Regions from separate parts of the Marinomonas algae genome, predicted to be linked through region 4. Evidence: predicted binding sites of a transcription regulator. Region 4 holds the regulator's gene; each other region holds the start of a gene.
The links. The regulator sigma-54, encoded in region 4, starts transcription at its own class of promoters, with help from an activator protein. The targets are predictions, from matches to a motif close to TGGCACNNNNNTTGCTNT.
Positions count from the first base shown of each region.

Region 1 (5,906 bases), on a different contig from region 4:
GACGGCACTTTCAAGGTCTGAGTGTGCTGTCATGATAATAACAGGCAGGTAAGGGTGGTCATTTTGCAGCTTATCAAGAAGCTCTAAACCGTCCATGCCAGGCATGCGAATGTCACTGATGATGGCGCTTGGCTGTTCTTTGTCTATCATGTTGACGAGGTTTTCAGCCGAGTCAAACAAACGACATTGGATGCCTTCTTGTTCTAGAGTCTTTTCCAATACCCAGCGAATAGAGCGATCATCGTCAACAATCCATACAGTTTCATCTTGTGTCATGTGTTTTTCTCCTGGCCTTGGACTGATGTCTCAATGGGAATTAATATATTGAATTCGGTGTGTTGTGGGTGGCTATTGCATTCGATGATGCCATGATGCTGATGAACAACCGATTGGGAGATGGATAAGCCCAGTCCGGTTCCGTCAGCTCTGCCACTAACCATGGGATAAAATAACGTTTTCATAATGGATTCAGGTATGCCTGGCCCATTGTCGATAATGCTGATTTTGCAAACTAGACGATGTCGTTTGGAGCCGATAGTGAATTGGCGCAAGGTACGAGTGACCATGCGAATCGTCTTTTGCTGGCTGTCTTGGTCTTCCATTAAAGCTTGCATGGCATTTCGAGTAATGTTCAACAGCGCTTGTATCAGCTGAGATTCGTCGCCGATTAAATCTGGAATACTTGGGTCATAATCTCGAATCAATTTGATTTTATTGTCCGTTTCAACGGAAATCAGTTGTCGAACACGCTCAAGCACTTTGTGAATATTTAATGGCTTGTTTTTAGGGATTTGTCTTGGACCTAGCAAACGATCAACAAGGTCTCGTAGACGATCAGATTCTTCAATAATGACTTGGGTGTAGTCATTTAAAGCTTCGTCAGTAAATGCACGGCTAATTAATTGTGCAGCACCACGAATTCCACCTAATGGGTTTTTAATTTCATGGGCAAGCCCACGAACTAATTCTTTGCTGCTTTCGTGGTTCGCAATAATTTCGTCTTCTTGGGAAATTCGCTTCATTCTATCGCGAGGGTAGAGTTCTATAATGAGGCTTTCTGTTGCGTTTGATGACCCCATAATTGGCGTCACAGTGTAATCGCAGAAAAGCTTTTTTGAATTTACTCGCTCAATTTCTGCTTCACGTTTCGTAAAGGCATGACCTGTCTCAATAGCAGAATATAAGGCACTGATACTGTTCTCGTTTTCACGAAAAGCAGAGCTTAAGTCGTTGCCATAAATTCGGCGACGGCTAACCGCGAGTAGCATTTCTGCAGCAGGATTTAAGTATTCTATCTCTAATTTATTATTCACTTGAATAATAGCGGTAGATAGATGATCGATTAATAAACTATACAAAACAAAGCCTCTTTATTGACCATTCACTATGTGCAAAAAGCGAACCAACATTGGGCACTTTGAAATGGCTTATATATATAAGGTATCTGTTTTAAACAAAAAATAATACGCACAATTGTGGTGCGTCATGTGGCGTGCATTTTTTAAGTGCAAAAAAAAGCCTCGATCTAAATCGAGGCTTTCGTGTTTACTGAGCAGTTTTAAAGATTAAACGCTGTAGTAAAGTTCGAACTCAAGAGGAGTTGTTGTCATTGCAACGCGTTGAGCTTCACCTGCTTTAAGGTCGATGTAAGCATCGATCATGTCGTCAGAGAATACACCGCCTTGAGTCAAGAACTCACGGTCTTCGCTTAGGCACTTAAGCGCTTCTTCTAGGCTGCCAGCAACTTGTGGGATAGCTGCTGCTTCTTCAGCTGGAAGATCGTACAAATCTTTGTCTGCTGCATCACCAGGGTGAATCTTGTTTTTGATACCGTCAAGGCCAGCCATCAACATAGCTGCGAAAGCTAGGTATGGGTTAGCGGTTGGATCAGGGAAACGAGCTTCGATACGCTTGCCTTTAGGGCTTGCAACGTAAGGAATACGGATAGAAGCAGAACGGTTACGAGCTGAGTAAGCTAGCATAACTGGTGCTTCGAAACCTGGAACAAGACGCTTGTAAGAGTTAGTTGAAGCGTTTGTGAATGCGTTCAACGCTTTAGCGTGCTTGATGATACCACCGATGTAGTAAAGAGCTGTTTCAGATAGACCAGCGTATTGGTCACCAGCAAATTGGTTAACGCCATCTTTCCAGAAAGATTGGTGAACGTGCATACCAGAACCGTTATCGCCAACGATTGGTTTTGGCATGAATGTCGCTGTTTTGCCGTAAGCGTGAGCAACATTGTGTACACAGTACTTAAGGATTTGAACTTCGTCTGCTTTTTTAACTAGTGTGTTAAATTTAGCGCCGATTTCGTTTTGACCAGCAGTTGCTACTTCATGGTGATGAACTTCGATTTCCAAGCCCATAGATTCCATTGCGCCACACATTGCAGCACGAAGGTCATGGTGAGAGTCAACTGGTGGTACTGGGAAGTAACCGCCTTTAACAGTTGGACGGTGGCCCATGTTGCCGCCTTCAAATTTCTTGTTTGAAGCCCAAGCCGCTTCTTCTGCGTTGATTTCAACACAAGAACCTGACATGTCAGTTTTCCACTTAACATCGTCAAATACGAAGAATTCTGGCTCAGGACCGAAGAATGCAGTGTCGCCAAGGCCTGTAGATTTAAGGAATTCTTCTGCACGTAAAGCAACAGAACGAGGGTCGCGATCGTAACCTTGCATAGTAGAAGGTTCGATGATGTTACAACGAACAATAACAGTCGCTTCTTCAGTGAAAGGATCGATAATAGCAGTATCGTCCTGAGGCATCATGATCATGTCGGATTCGTTGATGCCTTTCCAGCCAGCGATGGATGAACCATCAAACATCTGACCAGTCTCAAAAAACTCTTCGTCTACCGTAATAGCTGGAATAGATACGTGTTGCTCTTTACCTTTAAAATCGGTAAAGCGAAGGTCAACCCACTTCGCGTCATGCTCAGCAATCAAGGCAAGGGTCTTGTTTGACATAGTTGTTCTCCAGTCGTAGTTAAAGCGAAATTACTTTCTATTTAAAAGTGCTTCAATATAAAGCGCCATTTGCAGAATAGAAAGCACAACTTGTGCCAGAAATTTGTGCGATCGAATAATTCTATCTATAACAATAATTTAGACCCAATAAATATTATTTTCGCTTGGTTAGTGAACATAAATAGCGCTCCAAATATAACTTTTGCACTTTTATGGTTCGCTTTTTTGTGATTTTGTTTTGTTTTGGTGCAAATTTATTGTTTTCGTATCGATTGTCTTTTCTTTATACTGTGCGCCTTTCTAACCTCCGGTATATATCGCAACTCCTATGAAATTTATTGTTAAATTCTTTGCAGAAATCACGATCAAAAGTCGCCCTGTAAGAAAGTCCTTCATCAAGCAACTCAGACATAATGTTAAGTTGGTTCTAAAAAAATACGATGCTGATGTTACCGTTGCCGGTAATTGGGATTTTATTGAAATATTTTCCGAGTGCGATGATTTACGTGAAGAATTTACAGAAGCTTTATCTAACATAGCCGGTATTGCTCATTTCCAGTTTGTACGTGAATTTCCACTTGTTGATTTAGACGGCATTGTTGATGAAGCGCTTGTGTCTTATGGCGATGTTCTTAAAGATGCTGTTTTTGCGGTACGCGTAAAGCGTGTTGGTAAACATCACGATTTCACCTCGGTTGAAGCTGAACGCCATATTGGTGGTTGCTTAAAAGCACGCTCTGGCGCGCTGGCCGTTCGTTTGAAAAATCCAGAAGTCTTGGTGCCTATCGATATTCGCGACGATAGAGTTTGGATGATCGAACAACGAGTGGAAGGTTTAGGTGGTTATCCTCTTGGTTCACAAGATCCGGTTTTGTCTCTGATGTCCGGCGGTTATGACTCTACCGTGAGCTCTTATTTAACGATGAGTCGTGGATTAAAAACGCATTTTTGCTTTTTTAATCTTGGTGGTGATGCCCACGAAATTGGTGTGAAGCAGGTTTCTCATTATATTTGGGAGAAATATGGTTCTTCATTGAACGTAAAATTCATTACGGTTCCATTTGAAGCGGTTGTGGGTGAGATTTTAACCAAAGTCGATAATGCCGAAATGGGCGTGATCTTAAAACGTATGATGTTACGTGCGGCTTCTCAAGTCATGGAAGAGGTTGGCGCCAAAGCCTTGGTGACGGGAGAAAGCGTTGCTCAGGTATCAAGTCAAACATTGATGAATTTGAAAGTGATTGATCAAGTTACTGAAGAGCTGGTGTTACGTCCTTTGGTGACAATGAACAAACAAGAAATTATCGATAAAGCCATTGATATTGGTACGGCACCTTTTGCGGCGAGTATGCCTGAGTTCTGTGGCGTTATTTCGGTAAAACCGACGACACGAGCAAAGATGCACCGTGTTGAAAAACAAGAATCTAACTTTGATTTTGATGTGCTTGAGCAAGCCGTTGCGAATGCGAAGATTATGTCTATCCAAAACGTGATGGATGACGTAGCGAAGCAATATCAAGGTGAAGTGCCAGTGGTGAGAATGCCTGTTGGTGATGAAGTGATTATTGATATTCGTCATCCAGATGAAGCAAGTCATCGCCCATTGAAAGTAAGTGGACGTCCAGTCAAAGTTATTCCATTTTTTGCTCTCGATTCTAATTGGGCTGAAATGGAAAAAGACGTTACTCATTTGCTTTATTGCGGTAAAGGCGTCATGAGCCGAATGCATGCCTCTTACTTATTAGGTAAAGGCCATGAGAATGTTGGTGTTTATTTACCTTAATTAAGAAATGAAAAGTCGTAGCATTTTTGTAGTAAATGAATGCTACTGTTTTGAATTCAGCGCAGTTTATTACTTGATTGGTCTATTTTTGTGGATTTTTTTACTCACTTTAATGGGATATTTATCAATATAAGGGTACAATTGCGCGAATTTTACCCCGCACCAAGATCCGAGACGCTTGAAGAGCATACCCGCCCGAGTCAAGCGGCGGTATATCTTTTTGCTCAAATCAAATGCAGAGAATTATAAATGTCTAATGATATTAGTAAGTTACGCAATATAGCCATCATTGCGCACGTTGACCATGGTAAGACTACCCTAGTTGATAAATTGTTAAGCCAGTCTGGCACCTTGGATCGTAAAGACGAAGGTTCCGAGCGAATCATGGACTCTAACGATCAAGAAAAAGAACGTGGTATTACCATTTTGGCGAAAAACACAGCCATCAAATGGAACGACTACCGTATTAATATCGTAGACACACCTGGGCACGCCGACTTCGGTGGTGAAGTAGAACGTGTACTTTCTATGGTTGACTGTGTATGTCTATTGGTTGATGCCGTTGATGGTCCAATGCCGCAAACACGTTTTGTAACATCAAAAGCATTTGAGCAAGGTTTGCGTCCTATTGTTGTTATCAACAAAATTGACCGTCCTGGTGCTCGCCCTGATTGGGTTATGGATCAAGTATTCGATTTGTTCGACAGCCTTGGTGCAACGGAAGATCAGCTAGATTTCCCTGTTATTTATGCTTCTGCAATCAATGGTATCGCTGGTACTGATCCAGAAGAAATGGCAGAAGACATGACGCCTCTGTATCAAATGATTGTAGACAGTGTTCCTGCTCCAGATGTTGATCCAGCTGGTTCTTTCCAAATGCAGGTTTCTGCATTGGATTACGACAGCTATGTTGGTGTAATCGGTGTAGGCCGTATCACTCGTGGTAGCTTGTCTCCAAACCAGCAGGTTGTTATCAAGTCTGCAGACGGCTCTGAGCGTAAAGGTAAAGTACTTAACGTGAAAGGCTACCTTGGTCTTGATCGTATCGATACAGATCTTGCAACAGCAGGTGACATCGTTTGTATCAACGGTATCGATAAACTAAGTATCTCTGATACTTTGTGTGATCCTGATTGTGTTGAAGCTTTGCC
Region 1 is NZ_JBLIXK010000003.1:96,057-101,962, forward strand. Features, by position in the region: gene ntrC (nitrogen regulation protein NR(I)) at 1-276, opposite strand, end outside; gene glnL (nitrogen regulation protein NR(II)) at 273-1,358, opposite strand; gene glnA (glutamate--ammonia ligase) at 1,566-2,972, opposite strand; gene thiI (tRNA uracil 4-sulfurtransferase ThiI) at 3,301-4,755, shown strand; gene typA (translational GTPase TypA) at 5,005-5,906, shown strand, end outside.
Region 1: the regulator sigma-54 is predicted to act here: its motif matches at 1,388-1,405, upstream of glnL (nitrogen regulation protein NR(II)).

Region 2 (5,906 bases), on a different contig from region 4:
AAACTAGTGATACTTAAAAAACTCATAATGCCCTCAGAGGTTCATCGTTTGATAACTCAACTTTCACACCTAATTGTTGGCAAAGTTGATTTAATTCATTGGATATTTGATCGGTGAAGAAGATGTCGATGCATTTCAAATGACTGCTTTTTACCGGCGCGCTGCGCTCGAATTTATGATGGTCTGCCACTAACAATCGTTGTTCACAATTTTCTAAAATGGCTTGGGACAGGTGGGATTCTTCTGGAGAGAAGTCGAGTAAATCGCCAGAGTTGGAAATACCGCCCACGCCACAAATACCAAAATTGACCTGAAACTTCCGAAAGTAATGTGTGGCATCTTCTCCTACCACGTCCTGATCCGTGGCACGAATGCGGCCACCAACCATGTGTGTTTCGATGTTGGGGTTCTCACATAAGGCAATGGCCGCATTTAGATTATTGGTAATCACCGTGAGTCCAGGATGATGGATAAGATGGCGAGCAATTTGTTCTGGCGTGGTGCCTATGCCCAAAAATATGCTGCAACCTTCCGGCAGATATTCAACCAGCTTTCTGGCGATCTCTTTCTTTTCTTCCAAGTGAATAATTTGTCGATTAGAAAAAGACAAATTATTGCTTTGTACAGGTAAGCAAATGCCGCCGTGGATCCGTTTTACTAAAGCCAGCTCACTAAGTATATGCAGGTCTTTACGGATCGTTTGAACAGACACGTCAAAGTGTTCAGTGAGCTCTGCACTGGAAATTTTTCCACCATGACGTTTAAGTAAACTAAGAATCTCTTCTTGTCTTTCTGATATTTCTTCTATCATACGAAACCTTAAAGTGCGCTAAATCTTGTTGTTCGAAATAGTATTGGTTTCGTATGAAGGTTTGTTTACAGTTTCGTTGCATTTCTAATTAATGTTGGAATTTCTGTGTCGGATGAATATCTGGACTAAATCGGCTGCTGTTATTGTTAATGAACGTATGAGGGAGAGGAGGGCGAGTTTGCTGGGGGTCGCGATGTATTGGTGGGGAAAAATACGTCTAAGAAGTGGCTAACTTGTGCTAATAAAAAAAGGGCTTTATTGAATGAGATAAAGCCCTTTTAATGATTAATTGTCCTGACCACTGTGAGTGATAAAAGACAAAAGCTTGATTGGCACCTTTAAAAGTACTTCAGGTCCGTGAGGGATGCCTGAGTCGAATGATAAAGAGTCGCCCTGTTCCAGGTGATAAAGTTTATTACCGTGACGGTACATAATTTCACCTTCTAATATGTAGATAAATTCCTGACCAGGGTGTGAAAAGGTCGGGAAGATTTCACTGGCATCATCCATTGTGATTAAAAAAGGTTCGACCAGTTGAGTTTCGCCTCTTGTGTAATTCAGCAAGTGATATGTATGGCCTTTTTCTGTTCCTCTTCGAACCACCTCCATTCCTTGACCAGACTTTGTGTGCTGTGCATCGCCTTCAGGGCGGTCATAGTCTGCAAAGAGCTGTGAAATAGACAGACCGATCGCATCACAGAGTCGACCTAACGTGTCTAAGCTGGTGGACACTTGCGCATTTTCTATTTTACTCACCATTCCTTGGCTCAACTTCGCAATTCTTGCGACGTCTGCAATCTTTAAATCTTGTGCCATGCGTTTACGCTTTACCTGCATCGCAATGTAATCTTCCAGTCGTAAGCGCGGTGACCCAGTACGCTCATGACTTATTTCGCCCTTTTTGAGGGCTTGTATGTGCCTAGATGGTGCATCTTTTTTCATTTGAAGGGGCCTTATCATTTCCTTTGTCTAATTATAGCAGATTTACTTTTTCCGAATCCCTTGAATTTAGTGACTTAATTCCTATCAGGAAAAATAAATTCCTTTCAGTTAATTTATTGGCAAGCGTTTTGCTTTCTTTAAGAGAATAATACTTTCCCTACGAGAAATACATTAGGTAAGTAGAAATTACTTAACTTTCGTAATTCTTATAGGTTGTGGAACTTACTTAGGAGACATGCAATGCAAGCCAATGAAGTAGAAAACTTTTTGAAAGACAATCAGATTAAATACGTTTTAGCCCAGTTTGTGGACATCCACGGTGTTGCGAAGACGAAATCTGTTCCGGCAAAAAATATTTTTGATGTGGTGAATACAGGTGCTGGTTTCGCTGGTTTCGCTGTATCGGGCCTTGCTATGGAGCCACATGGCCCAGACTTTTTAGCACGAGGCGACCTTTCTACTTTAAGCATTGTTCCTTGGCAGCCAGGTTACGCTCGTATGGCGTGTGACGGCTACGTAAACGGTGAGCAACATCCATATTGCTCTCGTGTTGTATTGAAAAAACAACTGAAGCGTTTAGACGAAAAAGGTTGGACGCTGAACACAGGCTTAGAGCCTGAGTTCTATCTGTTTAAAAAAGGTGAGCGTGGTGAATTATTGCCAGTAGACAGCTCGGATACCTTGGCGAAGCCATGTTATGACTATAAAGGCTTGTCTCGCTCTCGTACTTTCCTTGAGCGCCTTGTGGAATCGCTTCAAGCGGTTGATTTTGATGTTTACCAAATTGACCACGAAGATGCTAACGGCCAATTTGAAATCAATTACACCTACGGCGATGCATTGGAATCAGCTGACCGCTTTACTTTTGTACGTATGGCCGCTGGTGAAATTGCGAACGACATGGGAATGATTTGTTCCTTCATGCCAAAACCTGCTGCAGATAAAACAGGTAATGGTATGCACTTCCATTTATCCATCACCGATGAATCTGGTAAGAATTTATTCAACGATGACAGCGATAAGCATGGAATGGGCTTGTCGAAAATGGCTTATCACTTTACCGCTGGTATTCTGGCACACGCTAAGGCGATTTGTGCGTTTGCCGCTCCAACCGTTAACTCTTACAAGCGTCTTGTCGTAGGCGGCAACAGCTCTGGTGCAACATGGGCGCCTGCTTACGAATGTTACGGCGATAACAACCGTTCTGCTTTGGTTCGTGTTCCTTATGGTCGTTTGGAGTTCCGCCTCCCTGATTCTGGTTGTAACCCATATTTAGTACACGCAGCTCTTATTGCCGCTGGTATGGATGGCATTGAGCGTGAACTGGATCCAGGCGAGCCAATGAACATCAACTTATACGACCTTTCCCTAGAAGAAATCATTGCGAAAAACATTTCTATTCTGCCTCAGAACTTGGGCGATGCCTTGGATGAGCTAGAAAAAGACACAGTGTTTGTTGAAGCAATGGGCAGCGACATTGTTGCCGAGTTCTTAAATGTGAAGCGTGCAGAGTGGGGTGAATACCAGCGCCATGTTTCTGATTGGGAAGTGGCGAAATACGCAGAGTTTTTCTAATCATCATCTTTTTACAGCAATTAAATTGAATAGAGGTTTCGCCCATGTGTGGAATAGTAGGTCTTTATCTTAAAAATGATAAATATGAGAACAAATTAGGTGAGCTGTTTGAGCCTATGCTGATTGCCATGACGGATCGTGGCCCAGACAGTGCTGGCTTTGCTATTTACGGTGATGATGTTACCGGTGATTGGGTGAAGTTTACGTTAAGACACCCAAAGGAAGATTACGATTGGGCAGGTCTAACTGAGTCCTTAACTGGCGCTTTAGGTTGCGCTATTGAATGGATGCAAAACGCCAATGTTGCTGTGCTTAAACTGGAAGCAAGCGAAGCGAGCGTAAGAGAGTGGCTAGGCGCCAATGCATCAGACGTGTTGATTTTAAGTGCGGGTCAATCCATTGAGATCTTAAAAGAAGTAGGTTTGCCAGAAAACATTACTTCTAAGTTCAGCTTAAGTCGTATGAAAGGAAGCCACATTATTGGTCACACTCGTATGGCGACTGAATCCGCTGTAACGATGGAAGGCAGTCACCCGTTCTCAACTGGTTCTGATCTTTGCCTTGTTCACAACGGTTCGCTATCGAACCACAACCGTTTGCGTGATCGCCTAAAGCGTGAAGGCATTACCTTTGAAACAGAGAACGATTCTGAAGTGGCAGCGGGCTATTTAACGTGGCGTTTGAACAATGGCGACTCTTTGCAGACAGCTTTGGAAAATGCGTTAAAAGACCTAGATGGCTTCTTCACTTTCACCATTGGTACAAAAGACGGCTTTGCCGTAATGCGCGATCCTATTGCCTGTAAACCAGCGGTTTTGGCTGAAACGGAAGACTATGTTGCCATGGCATCAGAGTATCAAGCTTTAGCCTCTTTACCTGGTATTGAGAACGCGACTGTCTGGGAACCAGAGCCAGCGACATTTTACATCTGGGAACGCAAGTAATAGGAGAGCAAAGAATGAAAGAATTTGATTTGGCTACAACCTCGGTTCGTGAACTTAACCAAGCTCTCCATGAGCAAGCGTCAACATTGACAGAAAAGGATTGGACGGTGACTAACCCAAAGGGCAGTCACAACCTTGCGGTGGGTTTGGATGCACCGGTGAATGTGGCGATTCAAGGTCATGCTGGTTATTTTTGTGCTGGTATGAACAAGTCAGCCAATGTCACGGTGCATGGTAACGCAGGTCAAGGCGTTGCAGAAAACATGATGTCTGGCGTGGTTCGAGTGAAAGGCGATGCGTCGCAAGCGGCGGGCGCTACTGCTCAAGGCGGTTTGTTAGTGATTGAAGGTAATGCTGGTGCACGCTGTGGTATTTCAATGAAAGGCGTGGACATTGTTGTAAAAGGAAGTGTCGGTCACATGAGCTGTTTCATGGGACAGTCAGGCTCTTTAGTTGTGTGCGGTGACGCGGGTGAAGCGTTAGGTGACTCATTGTATGAAGTGCATATTTATGTGAAAGGTACGGTGAAATCTCTAGGCGCTGATTGTATTGAAAAAGAAATGCGCCCAGAGCACGTTGAAGAGTTAAGCGGATTGCTTGCTAAAGCCGGTGTGGAAGAAAACGTTGCTTCTTTCAAACGCTATGGATCAGCGCGTCAGCTTTACACATTTAAAGTGGATAACGCATCAGCATACTAAGTTTACGAGGTTAGAATCATGAGTAATGACAGCAAAAGAAATGACAGCCTAAAAGAGTCCGCTACTTTCGACCGTGCCACTATGGCAGAAATCCGCAGAGCAGCAGATACCGGCATTTATGATATCCGTGGTTTTGGTGCAAAACGCAAAGTCCCTCATTTTGATGACTTATTGTTTTTGGGTGCCAGTATGTCTCGTTATCCATTAGAAGGTTATCGAGAAACCTGTAATACCTCTGTGGTACTAGGTGATCGCTTCGCGAAAAAACCAATTAAATTAGACATTCCTGTAACCATTGCAGGCATGAGTTTTGGTGCCTTATCTGCCAATGCAAAAGAAGCTTTGGGTCGAGGTGCTTCTATTGCAGGAACATCCACAACGACTGGTGACGGCGGCATGACGCCAGAAGAGCGCGGTCAGTCGAAACACCTTGTTTATCAATACTTGCCTTCTCGTTATGGCATGAACCCAGACGATTTGCGCAAAGCCGATGCCATTGAAGTGGTATTAGGACAAGGCGCAAAACCAGGTGGCGGCGGTATGTTGCTTGGTCAAAAAATCACCGATCGTGTTGCGCAAATGCGTAACCTACCAAAAGGTATTGACCAGCGTTCTGCTTGTCGTCACCCAGATTGGACAGGTCCAGATGACTTGGCGATCAAGATTCAAGAGCTGCGTGAGATTACAGATTGGCAGGTGCCGATTTACATCAAAGTAGGTGCAACTCGTACTTATTACGATGTGAAATTGGCGGTAAAAGCCGGAGCCGATGTCATTGTTGTTGACGGTATGCAAGGCGGTACAGCGGCTACTCAAGATGTGTTTATCGAACACGTTGGCATTCCAACTATGGCAGCGATTCCTCAAGCGGTTCAAGCCTTACAAGAAATGGGCATGCATCGTAAAGTTCAGTTGATTGTATCGGGTGGTATCCGT
Region 2 is NZ_JBLIXK010000007.1:18,996-24,901, forward strand. Features, by position in the region: gene ACMUMQ_RS10770 (ABC transporter ATP-binding protein) at 1-26, opposite strand, end outside; gene ACMUMQ_RS10775 (DeoR/GlpR family DNA-binding transcription regulator) at 23-811, opposite strand; gene ACMUMQ_RS10780 (helix-turn-helix domain-containing protein) at 1,097-1,753, opposite strand; gene glnT (type III glutamate--ammonia ligase) at 1,994-3,328, shown strand; gene ACMUMQ_RS10790 (class II glutamine amidotransferase) at 3,373-4,272, shown strand; gene ACMUMQ_RS10795 (GltB/FmdC/FwdC-like GXGXG domain-containing protein) at 4,287-4,970, shown strand; gene ACMUMQ_RS10800 (FMN-binding glutamate synthase family protein) at 4,989-5,906, shown strand, end outside.
Region 2: the regulator sigma-54 is predicted to act here: its motif matches at 1,871-1,888, upstream of glnT (type III glutamate--ammonia ligase).

Region 3 (5,906 bases), on a different contig from region 4:
TCATTCCGTTATGACATGAATGTAACGTGAGTTAAACGGATTTACCAGTATCAAACAGTAGGGTCAAAGCCCTTTTTGATGATGTCTTCTGTGGTTGTGAGGTTTTGTCGCTCAAAAAGGGGTTCGACCCTTGAGGTTTTGTCACACTAAAGTGTGACTTATGTCGGAAGGCGGAAATGCTAAATTGGAGCAAGCCAAACACCTAGAGCGAGGTCAAACGGTTTCCTAGAAGAGTAACGTCGAGCAGTGGTGTTTGGTTTGCTTCAGATGCTGAGGCTGAGCTTAGGTCAAAGAGAAATTCATCCCTTGGGACTATCACCTTAGTTAAGAGAAGCTTGCCAAGCTTTATCTGCTTGGGCTTGGTAAGTTTTCCAGTCGCCATTTAGCCATCTTTGGCGCCCGCGCTCTGCAAAAAACAAATGCAGCTCTTCTCCAAAAAATTCCCAAACCTGACCGCTAGTAGGAATTAAACCCTCGCCTAACGCCAGTGCATTGGCACAAAAACCATTGTAACGGGGAACGTATGTATCGGGGTTGGCGGCAAATTTATCCGCTGACGCTTGGCTTGCGAAATGCCACTCTGCGCCGTTCCATGTCACCACAAATTGATTAGAGCCTTTTGTCACTGGGCTACTGCCTTCAACACCTTCACGATAATAATCTAATACATCGTGCCCGCCGATGGCCGAGTTGCTCCAATATCCTGTACTCACAGGTTCATTCGCCATAGCAGAGCCAGATAGAATACATACTACAAAGAAAAACCATTGAGCTAACATTCTACTTTTCATCATTCTTTCTCTTATGTTTGCTGAGTTTTATTAAGAACGCTTATCTCTCTATAAAGTTCCTTTCGCTTTATTTAGGCAGAAAAAAGCCAAACAGGAGTTTGGCTTTTTGAGTTCATTTTAATACTTTTTTAAGCACCCTGTTTTGACTCACAGGCTTGTCTATTTTGATGCGATGAAAACCTATCGCACCAAAAAAGTGCAAATTAAGCTTTTTTCTTTTTCCCTAAGATGACCAACAAAACCCCACCTAATACACCTGCGGTTGCAATAATGAGATGCAAAGTCACGGCTTCACTGGCGAAAATAACGCCGCCAATCGTTGCGATAATTGGCACTAACAATTGCAAAACAGCCGCTAAAGAAGCACTAAGTGAAGGCAGTACAGCGTACCAAAGTGCGTAGCCAACACCTGACATTAAAGCCCCTGAAACAATAGCGAATAATATTCCTTCTGAACTGGCGGTTGTTAAGCTGTAGCCTTCCAAAAAACCAATACATATCAAAGCAATAATTAGGATAGGTACAGTGCGTATGAAGTTGGATGCAGTCGCGAATAATGGCAGTGAAGAAATCTTCCCGCGCCAAGTGTACAGCCCCCAAGCAATGCCTGCGAATGTCATTAAGATAAAGCCAACCAATGAAGGCGAAGACAAGGTTGGGAAGACCAAATACACAAAGCTCGCAAAGGCAACGAGTAAGCCGATCCACTCAAGGGATTTAAGCTTCTGCCCTGCCCAAACCGCCATCAGAATCAGTGTTAGTTGAACAGCACCAAAAAGTATCAGCGCGCCAATCCCTGTCTCTAATGTGACGTAAGCGTAAGAGAAGCCAATCGCATAAATAAACAGCGAAAACGCAGATAACCAACTACCCTCTAACCACACCTTTTTTAGAGAGGTGCTGTTTTGCTTCATGCTTTGCAAAACACAAAGCAATGCCAAGGTGATAGCACCGCTGACTAAGCGCAACATGGTGAAGTTTGCTGGGTCAATTAATCCGCCATCTAACGCTAATCGACAGAGTATGGAGTTGGCCGCGAAGGCTAATAAGGAGAGAGCAATTAAGACATATAACCGTAGTGAAGCTGTCATTTATTTGTTTAAAAGTTCAGTTAACCTGAACCAGTACCTTAGTTGGAGAAATTCGGCCAGTTTCAATCACTGGCACCAGTTTTGCAAGCCTAACAGTAACGCCGACCAGTTATTTTTGGTCGCCTAAATATGGAATCTACATGACGAGTCTTTTAGTATTTTCGGATTTAGATGGCACTTTACTTGACCATCACACATACAGTTTTGTTCCCGCACAAACGGCATTACAGTCGTTAAAAACCTTTTCTATTCCTTGTGTTATCAATACCAGCAAGACATTTCATGAATTACTTTCTTTGCGAGAAGCGTTGGATCACCAAGATCCTTTCATCGTAGAGAATGGCTCTGCTGTTTACATTCCTAAGCATTTATCCCTTTTTATCGATGAAGAATTAGAAGATTGCGGAGACTATTGGGTAAAAGCCTTTGGCCCTAAGCGCAGCACTCTGATTGAGCTAACCGACAGCCAAAAAGACAACTACACCTTCAAGCGTTTCAGCGATATTTCCTGCCAAGAGCTGATGACATTAACCGGCTTGAGTGAAGAAAACGCCACATTAGCCATGCAACGAGAGTTCACTGAACCTATGGTGTGGACAGATTCAAACGTGGCATTAAACCAGTTAAGAGAATACCTAGCGCCTTTTGGTGTGCAAATTCAAAAAGGCGGTCGTTTCTCCCACTTAATGGGCAAACACTGCGATAAAGCCAATGCCATGCTTTGGCTAACCGATTTATACGCCAGCCAAAGTGACGAGGAAATTACCACTATGGCGTTGGGCGACGGTGAAAATGACATTGGCATGTTAAGCGAAGCCGACATTCCGGTTGTTATACGTTCACCAGTGCATGCGCCACCAGAAGTCCCTAATCGTATCGACGCGTGGTTGACGGATGGTTATGGACCGGAAGGTTGGGCGCAAGCCATAGATTTAGTATTAAGCAAACAAGGCATTATTTAGCTTTCTTGTTTTCGGATTTACTCAAACAAAAATTATTATTTGTATTTTATTAGGAGATTTTCATGGGCGATTTTCATCAGAACGGCATCATTACGACACTCCATAACTTGGCGAACCGCCCGTTAGAGGAAATGGAGAAAGAGTTGTGCGAGTTTGCAAAAACACGTCCTATGTCTCTTATTTTGCCTTGCCTATATTCTGAATTAGAAACAGACGCAATGCCGAATATCATTAAGCATTTGCAACAGGTTCCTTACCTTTCTGAAATCATCATCGGCTTGGACAGAGCAACAGAAGAGCAATACCGCCATGCTCTAGAATTCTTTAGTGTGTTACCGCAAAACTACAAGGTACTTTGGAATGATGGCCCTCGATTAAGAGAAATCGACAGTGTCTTGAAAGGCGAGCACCTTTCCCCTTCTGATCCAGGTAAAGGCCGAAATGTTTGGTTTTGCATGGGCTACAACTTAGCGGCAGGTAAAGCAGAATCCATTGCCATGCACGACTGTGACATTGTGACTTATGACAGAGAGTTATTAGCACGATTAATCTACCCAGTGGCGAATCCAAACTTCAACTACGAGTTCAGTAAAGGTTTCTATGCTCGTGCTGCCAACGGCAAAATGAATGGTCGCGTGAGCCGTTTATTGGTTACCCCTTTGCTTCACTCCTTGAAAAAAGTATTCGGTCATCTAGACTATTTAGATTACCTAGACAGCTACAAATACCCACTTGCTGGCGAGTTTTCCTTCCGCCGCGATGTTATGACAGATTTACGTATTCCAAGTGATTGGGGTTTAGAGATTGGTGTTCTGAGCGAAATGTACCGCAACTATTCACCAAACCGTTTGTGTCAGGTGGATATTGCTGACATTTACGATCACAAACACCAAGACTTATCCGCAGATAATGACAATGGCGGTTTGTCTAAAATGTCGATCGATATCACTAAAGCCATTTTCAGAAAACTGGCAACCAACGGTACGATCTTCAATCAAGAGACTTTCCGTACGATTAAAGCGACTTACTACCGAGTTGCTTTGGACTTTATCGAAACCTATCGAAATGACGCCGAAATCAACGGCTTAAAACTTGATGTTCACAGTGAAGAACAAGCGGTTGAATTGTTCGCCAGCAATATAATGAAAGCGGGCAACCAGTATTTAGAAAACCCAATGGAAACGCCTTTTATCCCAAGCTGGAACCGCGTAGTCAGCGCATTCCCAGGTGTTATGTCTCAACTTGCTAAAGCGGTTGAACAAGACATGGCCGAATACGGTAAAAAATAACTCGCTTGTATCCGAAAAAGGCTGCGGCCTTTTTCGGATACCTAAGTGTTGCTTCATCCACTTATTGAAAGACAGGTAGGTAACTATGGAAAATGTATCTCTGTCGCATCTCGAACAAAAGCTCATTGTTCATTTGCAGGTGCTTTACCCAAACTTGGACACGGCGGAGTTGGCACGAAAATGCTTAGCTACCTTTCATCTTGATCCAAACACAGAGTCACCTCGCCCCCATAATAATTTATGGGATCAATCCGATATCATGCTGATTACTTATGCAGATACATTGCGATGCGAAGGTGAAGCCCCACTTGAGACACTGCACAAATTTGTGAAGAGTAAATTAGCCGACAGCATTTCTGCTGTGCATCTTTTACCGTTTTTCCCATACAGTTCAGATGATGGCTTTAGCGTGATGGATTACACCACGGTTAATCCGTCGAGCGGTAAATGGGATCACGTCGAGAATCTCGCCAAAGACTTTAAAGTCATGGGTGATTTGGTTATTAACCATTGTTCTAGCCGTAGTATGTGGTTTGAAAACTACAAAGCGGGCGTGCATCCGGGCGCGGATTTCTTTTATGAAGCTGACCCAAATGCCGATTTAAGCGCTGTGGTTCGTCCAAGAACATCACCGTTGTTACGAGAAGTACAAACCAAAAATGGAACAAAACACGTTTGGTGTACTTTCAGTCATGACCAAGTGGATTTGAACTTTGAAAACCCAGCGGTTTTATTAGAGTTCTTAGGCATTATTCGCTTATACCTTGAAAAAGGCATTCGCTGGTTCCGCCTTGATGCTGTGGCGTTCCTTTGGAAAATACCGGGCACAAGCAGTATTAACCTTCCACAGACCCATGAAATGATTCGCTTACTGCGCTTGATGATTGAGCATTATGCGCCTGAGTCTGTGATCATCACGGAAACCAATATTCCGAACCAAGAGAACTTAACTTACTTTGGTAACGCCAATGAAGCGCATTTGATCTATAACTTCTCTTTGCCACCATTGCTGATTAACAGTCTTGTGACCGGTAATTTCAGTCACTTGAAAAAGTGGTTAATGAGTATGCCACCAGCGCAACAAGGCACAACCTATTTGAACTTTTTGGCTTCTCACGATGGTATTGGTTTACGCCCAACAGAAGGCTTATTGTCTGAATGGGAACTGGAAACCTTGATCAACACAATGAAGCGTTTTGGCGGAAAACTCAGTGCTCGAACTACGCCACAGGGTGAATCCAAGCCTTACGAGATAAACATCAGCCTTTGGAACGCTTTATCTGGTTCTGCTCAGCAAGGTCCAGACCAATGGCAGTTTGCGCGCTTCTTATGTGCCGCTGGTGTGATGATGGCGCTAGAAGGTGTTCCAGCCTTTTACATTCACAGTTTGTTCGGCACAGAGAATGACTTAGAGCGAGTTGATAATACAGGGCATTTTCGATCCATTAACCGACATATTTGGGACATGGATGAATTGGATCATGCGCTGAATACTCCGACTCATCACCAAAAAGTCTTCCAGAGTATTTCGCAGTTAACCAAAATTCGTCGTGCTCAACCTGCGTTCCACCCGAATGCAACCCAATACGTTTTGCACATGGGTGACAACCTGTTCGCGTTTTGGAGACAAAGCATAGACAGACGACAAAGCTTGTTTGCGGTTTACAACATGACGGATCAGCCTCAGAGCTTTAACTTGTCTGAACTGAACTTGATTGCCACAGATGAATGGACAGATCTTGTTTCTGATGCTGTGTACGAAGACCACTTAGG
Region 3 is NZ_JBLIXK010000002.1:83,635-89,540, forward strand. Features, by position in the region: gene ACMUMQ_RS04725 (YHS domain-containing (seleno)protein) at 321-794, opposite strand; gene ACMUMQ_RS04730 (DMT family transporter) at 995-1,882, opposite strand; gene ACMUMQ_RS04735 (HAD-IIB family hydrolase) at 2,023-2,844, shown strand; gene ACMUMQ_RS04740 (glycosyltransferase family protein) at 2,907-4,133, shown strand; gene ACMUMQ_RS04745 (alpha-amylase family glycosyl hydrolase) at 4,219-5,906, shown strand, end outside.
Region 3: the regulator sigma-54 is predicted to act here: its motif matches at 1,953-1,970, upstream of ACMUMQ_RS04735 (HAD-IIB family hydrolase).

Region 4 (5,906 bases):
TTCAGATGGCATTAAGCCAGCCGCCCCTCTAAGGCCAACACTGTGCAACTTATCAGCCACAATACGTTGAATTTCTGACACTGAAAGCTTGGTATGCTCTTCCATAGGAAAAGCGACATTCTCTGCTACTGACATATCGCTAAAGAGTGCACCACTTTGAAAAAGCATGCCCATCTTTTTACGAACCTTATAAAGGTCCGTTCTAGATAAAGAGTGGACATTTTCGCCATTGATCAAAATAGAGCCACTATCCGGCTCCAGTTGCGCTGCAATCAAGCGCAGCAAGGTTGTTTTGCCTGTTCCGCTCGGCCCCATTACCGCTGTAATTTTCCCTTTCGGGATGGTAAGTGAAATATCTTCATAAATAACACGACCGCCTCGGAAGAAGCTGAGATTTTTAACATCTATATAAGCATCAAGCGCTGACATACATTTTTTATCCCTACAAAATATCCCCAGATACTACCACCGCCCTTCTATAAATAAAATCAAAGCAAAGCAAATTCAATTTGTTTGTCAGGTCAAGTCTTGAATTTCAATCACAAACCTCATTAAATGGTACTCCCTGAATTTATGAGTACTTTCCACATCATGTTGCTATCTTCCATTGCGCTTATCGCAGGTTTAATTCTTTTAGTCATGAGCTCCGATAAATTCATCGAGCACTCAGCGTTAGTCGCCGAAAAACTTAACGTAAGCCCAATGGTAATAGGTATCACGTTGGTTGCTCTTGGTACTTCCGCGCCTGAGATGGTTGTTTCTGCAATTGCAGCATTTGATCAAGCCCCAGAAATTGCAGTTGGAAATGTAATTGGCTCTAACATCGCCAATATCGCTCTGGTTTTCGGAATCACTTTACTCTTTTCATCTGTTCCTATCGCAAAGGGTTTAACAACGAAAGAAGTACCCCTCGTTCTGGCCATCACCTTCCTTGCTGGTTACTTACTTTACGATCAAGCTTTGAGCGTATTAGACGGCATCCTTCTGATCTTAGCCTTCATCATAATTTTGAGTATCTTATTAAAGGGCAGCAAAGATCTTGAAAGCGAATTAAAAGACGAACTCCCAGAAGACGACGGCTCACCAGTCGTTAAATCCCTAATCATTGCCTTAATTGGTTTAGCTGTTTTAATTGGCAGTTCTAAACTCTTGGTGTGGGGAGCAATTAACATAGCAACGGCACTTGGCGTCAGTGAGCTCATCATTGGACTATCTATCGTCGCTATTGGCACCAGCTTGCCAGAGTTAGCCGCCTCAGTGAGCAGTGTAAGAAAAGGTCACCATGACATCGCCATCGGTAATATCTTAGGTTCCAATATTTTCAATTTGGCAACGGTACTGCCTTTACCTGCGTTAATTGCGCCAGGCATTATTGATGCCAACGTAACTAATCGAGATTACCCTTGGGTATTGGCTTTAACAATCGCCCTTGCGTTCGCTATTTATGTTTTCAAAAAATCTAAAACCGGCAGCATTCCACGCTGGATTGGATTACCGCTTCTTGGATCTTATTGTGTCTATCTATTTATAATTAGCTCAGGCAGTTCGATCTAATGTTTAAATTTGAAAGCACAGCTACGCCTAAAATATTATTATTCGCTATCTTATTGATTGCTGGTGTAGCTGCTTTTCTATGGCATGAAGCTTCTCCTCAAAGAAGTCTAATACCAACAGATTCTTTAAGCAGCTCTCCGGACTACTTCATTACTCAGGTAACCATCAAAGAGTTCAATCAAAATGGAGAATTAATCGAAACCCTCAATGCGAAGCAAACGCTGCATTATATTGATGACTCTAAAACACTCCTTGATTCTCCAAGCGTTGCACGAAAATCTGAGTCAGGCACTTGGAGCGCAAAAGCAAATAAAGGCATCATTCATGATGGAAGTAATGATATTCTACTCACAGACAAAGCTGAAGCCGTTAAGACATACCTTCAATCTGAAGACATAAAATTGAGCGCAGACAGCATACATTATTTAGATAAAGATCAATCACTAACAAGCCAAGGAAGTCCGATGCTAGTCTCCACACAAGGAGAAGCTTCCGCTGACAAAATTACGACCTATATCAATTCAGAAGAAGTCATCATGACAGGATCTGTAAGAGGAACATATGAAACACTTGATTAATATTAGCGCTTTGCTAATTTCAACTTTATTAAGTCAATACACTTATGCCTTACCAGACGACATAAATAAATCCATAGAAGTTCAAGCTGATGAAGCCTCTTTTAACCAAAATACTGGAGAAGCCATTTACAAAGGCAATGTCTTCATTAAGCAAGGCTCTATTGAAATACAGGCACAATATTTAAAAGTTGTAACTGATATAGAGACAAAAAAATTCAGTCGCTTAGAAGCCTTGGGGCAACCCGCAAAATTTAGCCAACAAATCGATTCAACTGGCAACACTGTTACCAGCAAAGGCAATAAAATCCATTACTCTATCACTGAATCCAAACTAGAAATTATAGGCAATGGACAGTTAAGCAAGCTAAACAACTTTATATCCGCCGACTACATCCTTTACACTATTAGTGATGGAGCCTTTAGTGCAGAAAAAAAAGGCACAGGCAGAGTATCAATGACGTTTCAACCTCCATTAGTTGAGGAAACAAATTAAATGGCCCTTCTAGAAGCTAAAAACCTAGCAAAGAGCTACAAAAAACGACAAGTAGTAAAAGATGTTTCCATCTCAGTTGAGTCAGGGCAAGCCGTTGGTTTGCTTGGCCCTAACGGCGCAGGCAAAACCACATGCTTTTATATGATAGTTGGAATGGTTGCCAATGATGCAGGCGGCATATTTATCGATGGTAAAGACATCACCAGTAACGCCATGCACACTAGAGCACAAAAAGGTATCGGCTACTTACCACAAGAAGCCTCCATTTTTAGAAAAATGTCTGTTGAAGACAATATTTTAGCGATTTTAGAAACACGCAAAGAACTCACAAAAGCCCAGAAAAAATCCAGGCTTGAAGATTTATTAGAAGAATTTCATATTACCCATATCAGAAAGAACTTAGGCATGGCCTTATCTGGTGGCGAGAGACGCCGTGTAGAAATTGCACGAGCACTAGCAATGAATCCAAAGTTCGTTCTCTTAGACGAACCCTTCGCTGGTGTTGACCCTATTTCTGTTGGCGATATCAAACTTATTATTAAACACTTACAAGAAAGCGGCATTGGCGTTCTAATCACAGATCACAATGTCAGAGAAACCTTAGACATCTGCGATAAAGCTTATATTGTGGGTAACGGATATATCATTGCTTCTGGTGATGCCAGTACAGTTATTAACAATGAACAGGTAAAAAAAGTCTATTTAGGTGACGACTTCCGCCTGTAACCCCTTATCATTACTGCAGAAAGGGAGTAGTATGCATAACTCGTTCCAATTCACTCAAATAAAAAGAGTTGCTCCATGAAGCAGTCTTTACAGTTAAAACTCGGTCAACAGCTGACCATGACACCTCAGCTACAGCAAGCGATACGTTTGTTGCAGCTTTCTACGCTGGATCTTAAACAAGAAATTCATGAATTTCTTGAGTCAAACCCTCTTCTTGAACTTGACGATGACGAACAAGGGCAAGTAGAAGCACCAGCCAGCATCGAATCCAAAAGCACACCAGAAACACCTGATGTCAATACAAGTGAAGAAGCTCGTGTTGAATCAGAATGGACAGAAAGCATTCCTGAAGAGCTCTCAATAGACAGCAACTGGGATGACACCTATCAAAGCTCTGCCGCGATCAGCGACAACAATAGCTATGAAGGTGACGGCGACTTCGAAAGCCGTAATGCGCCAGCAGAAAGCATACAAGACCACTTAATCTGGCAATTAAATTTAACTCACATGTCTGATAGAGACATTGAGATTGCATACGCAATCATTGAATGCGTACAGCCAGATGGTTACCTAAGTATTACACCAGACGATATCTGCGAGTCTCTTTCTATCGAACTAGAAGAGCTTGATATAGAAGAGGTCATGGCCGTCCAACATAGACTGCAGCGTTTTGATCCTATTGGTGTTTGCTCTACCGATCTACGAGACTGCCTCTTAGTTCAGTTAGAAGCGTTTCAAAACCATCCTTTATACAAAAGCACGCACAACTTGATTGACAATTATTTGCCACTTCTCGGTAGTCGTGACTTTGCGCAATTAAGCAGAAAAACAAAGCTCAAAGACGAAGCTCTCAAAGAAGTTGTTAGCCTAATACAGCAACTTAATCCTCGTCCAGGCTCTGTTATTGATGCAGACGATACGGACTATGTCATTCCAGATGTTTCTGTCAAAAAGCGCAATGGCAGTTGGCAAGTAGAGCTAAACAACGACGCTTTGCCGCCAGTCAAAATAAACGAAACTTATTCTGCTATGGCTAGCACCGCCTCAACACCCGAGGACGCGAGCTATATTAAGACATCATTACAAGAAGCCAAGTGGTTCATGAAAAGTCTACAAAGCCGAAATGAAACCCTTCTGAAAGTTGCCAGCTGTATTGTAAGCCGTCAAATTGACTTTTTTGAATTAGGTGAAGAAGCCATGAAACCCATGGTACTTCACGATGTAGCAGAAGAAGTCGGCATGCACGAATCAACAATATCTAGGGTGACAACTCAAAAATACATACACACACCAAAAGGTATTTTTGAACTTAAATATTTCTTCTCTAGCCATGTCAATACAGCATCTGGCGGAGAATGCTCTTCTACAGCGATACGAGCCATGATTAAAAAGCTAGTAACAGATGAGCCAGCGAAAAAACCTTTAAGCGATAATAAACTAGCGACTATTTTGGCAGACCAAGGCATACAAGTTGCCCGTCGTACTGTCGCAAAATACCGCGAGGCGATGAACATACCGCCATCCAATGAACGCAAGCGATTGATCTAAACGGACACTATTTTACCATGCCATTAAAATCATTATTGAAAGCAGAACTTGTCTTTGCAAAACAAGAGATTGTCAGCAAAAAACGCGTTCTTGAGAACTTAGCGGAAGTCGCATCTAACAAACTGCATTGCGATAACGAAGCGGTTTATGACGCTTTATTAGGCCGAGAAAAACTTGGTAGTACTGGTATAGGAAATGGTATAGCCATTCCTCATTGCCGTTTGGAGTCTGCTAATCATACGGCAATCGTTGTAATGTCATTACAAAATCCGATTGACTTTGATGCTATTGACAAAAGAGCAGTAGATTTGATCTTCGCCCTCATCGTTCCACCTCACGAGTGCGACTCTCATTTGTCGACATTGGCGCAAATTGCAGAATTAGCACAATCGCCACAATCTTTAGATAAACTAAGAACCGCTCAAACAAACGAAGAGCTATTCAATATATTTGATTCGTTAATATAGGAAACATGCATGCAAGAAGAGTCTATTACTATCATCAACAAACTTGGCTTGCATGCTAGAGCAGCAGGAAAGCTTGTTGAAACAACTTCTCGCTTCTCCTGTGATATTACCATCGAAAAAGAAGGTCGTAACGTCGACGGAAAAAGCATTATGGCAATGATGATGCTCGCTGCAGGAAAAGGCACCGAAATTCATATTAAAACCAATGGAGATGACGAAGAAGACGCTCTAAAAGCCATAATAGAACTGATCAATAATCGTTTTGGTGAAGATGAGTAACACTTTATATGTCAGAGAAAGCAACTCTAACTAATCATCTGCAGACAGTCACCGAATCTCTTGAATCCGGTGCCACCATGCAAATCCGTTATTTACTTAACGGTGCGCTACCTGCGCAGGACGTTGCTCGATTACTCGAATCCTCCCCGCCTAAAGAGCGAAAGCTTTTATGGGAGCTAATTAACTCAGAAAACCAAGGCGAAGTACTACAATACCTAAGTGAAGATATCGGCGCTCAATTCATGAAAAACATGGATACCG
Region 4 is NZ_JBLIXK010000006.1:171,513-177,418, forward strand. Features, by position in the region: gene ACMUMQ_RS10585 (ABC transporter ATP-binding protein) at 1-429, opposite strand, end outside; gene ACMUMQ_RS10590 (calcium/sodium antiporter) at 574-1,554, shown strand; gene lptC (LPS export ABC transporter periplasmic protein LptC) at 1,554-2,132, shown strand; gene lptA (lipopolysaccharide transport periplasmic protein LptA) at 2,116-2,625, shown strand; gene lptB (LPS export ABC transporter ATP-binding protein) at 2,626-3,351, shown strand; gene ACMUMQ_RS10610 (RNA polymerase factor sigma-54) at 3,427-4,899, shown strand; gene ptsN (PTS IIA-like nitrogen regulatory protein PtsN) at 4,917-5,366, shown strand; gene ACMUMQ_RS10620 (HPr family phosphocarrier protein) at 5,376-5,645, shown strand; gene mgtE (magnesium transporter) at 5,654-5,906, shown strand, end outside.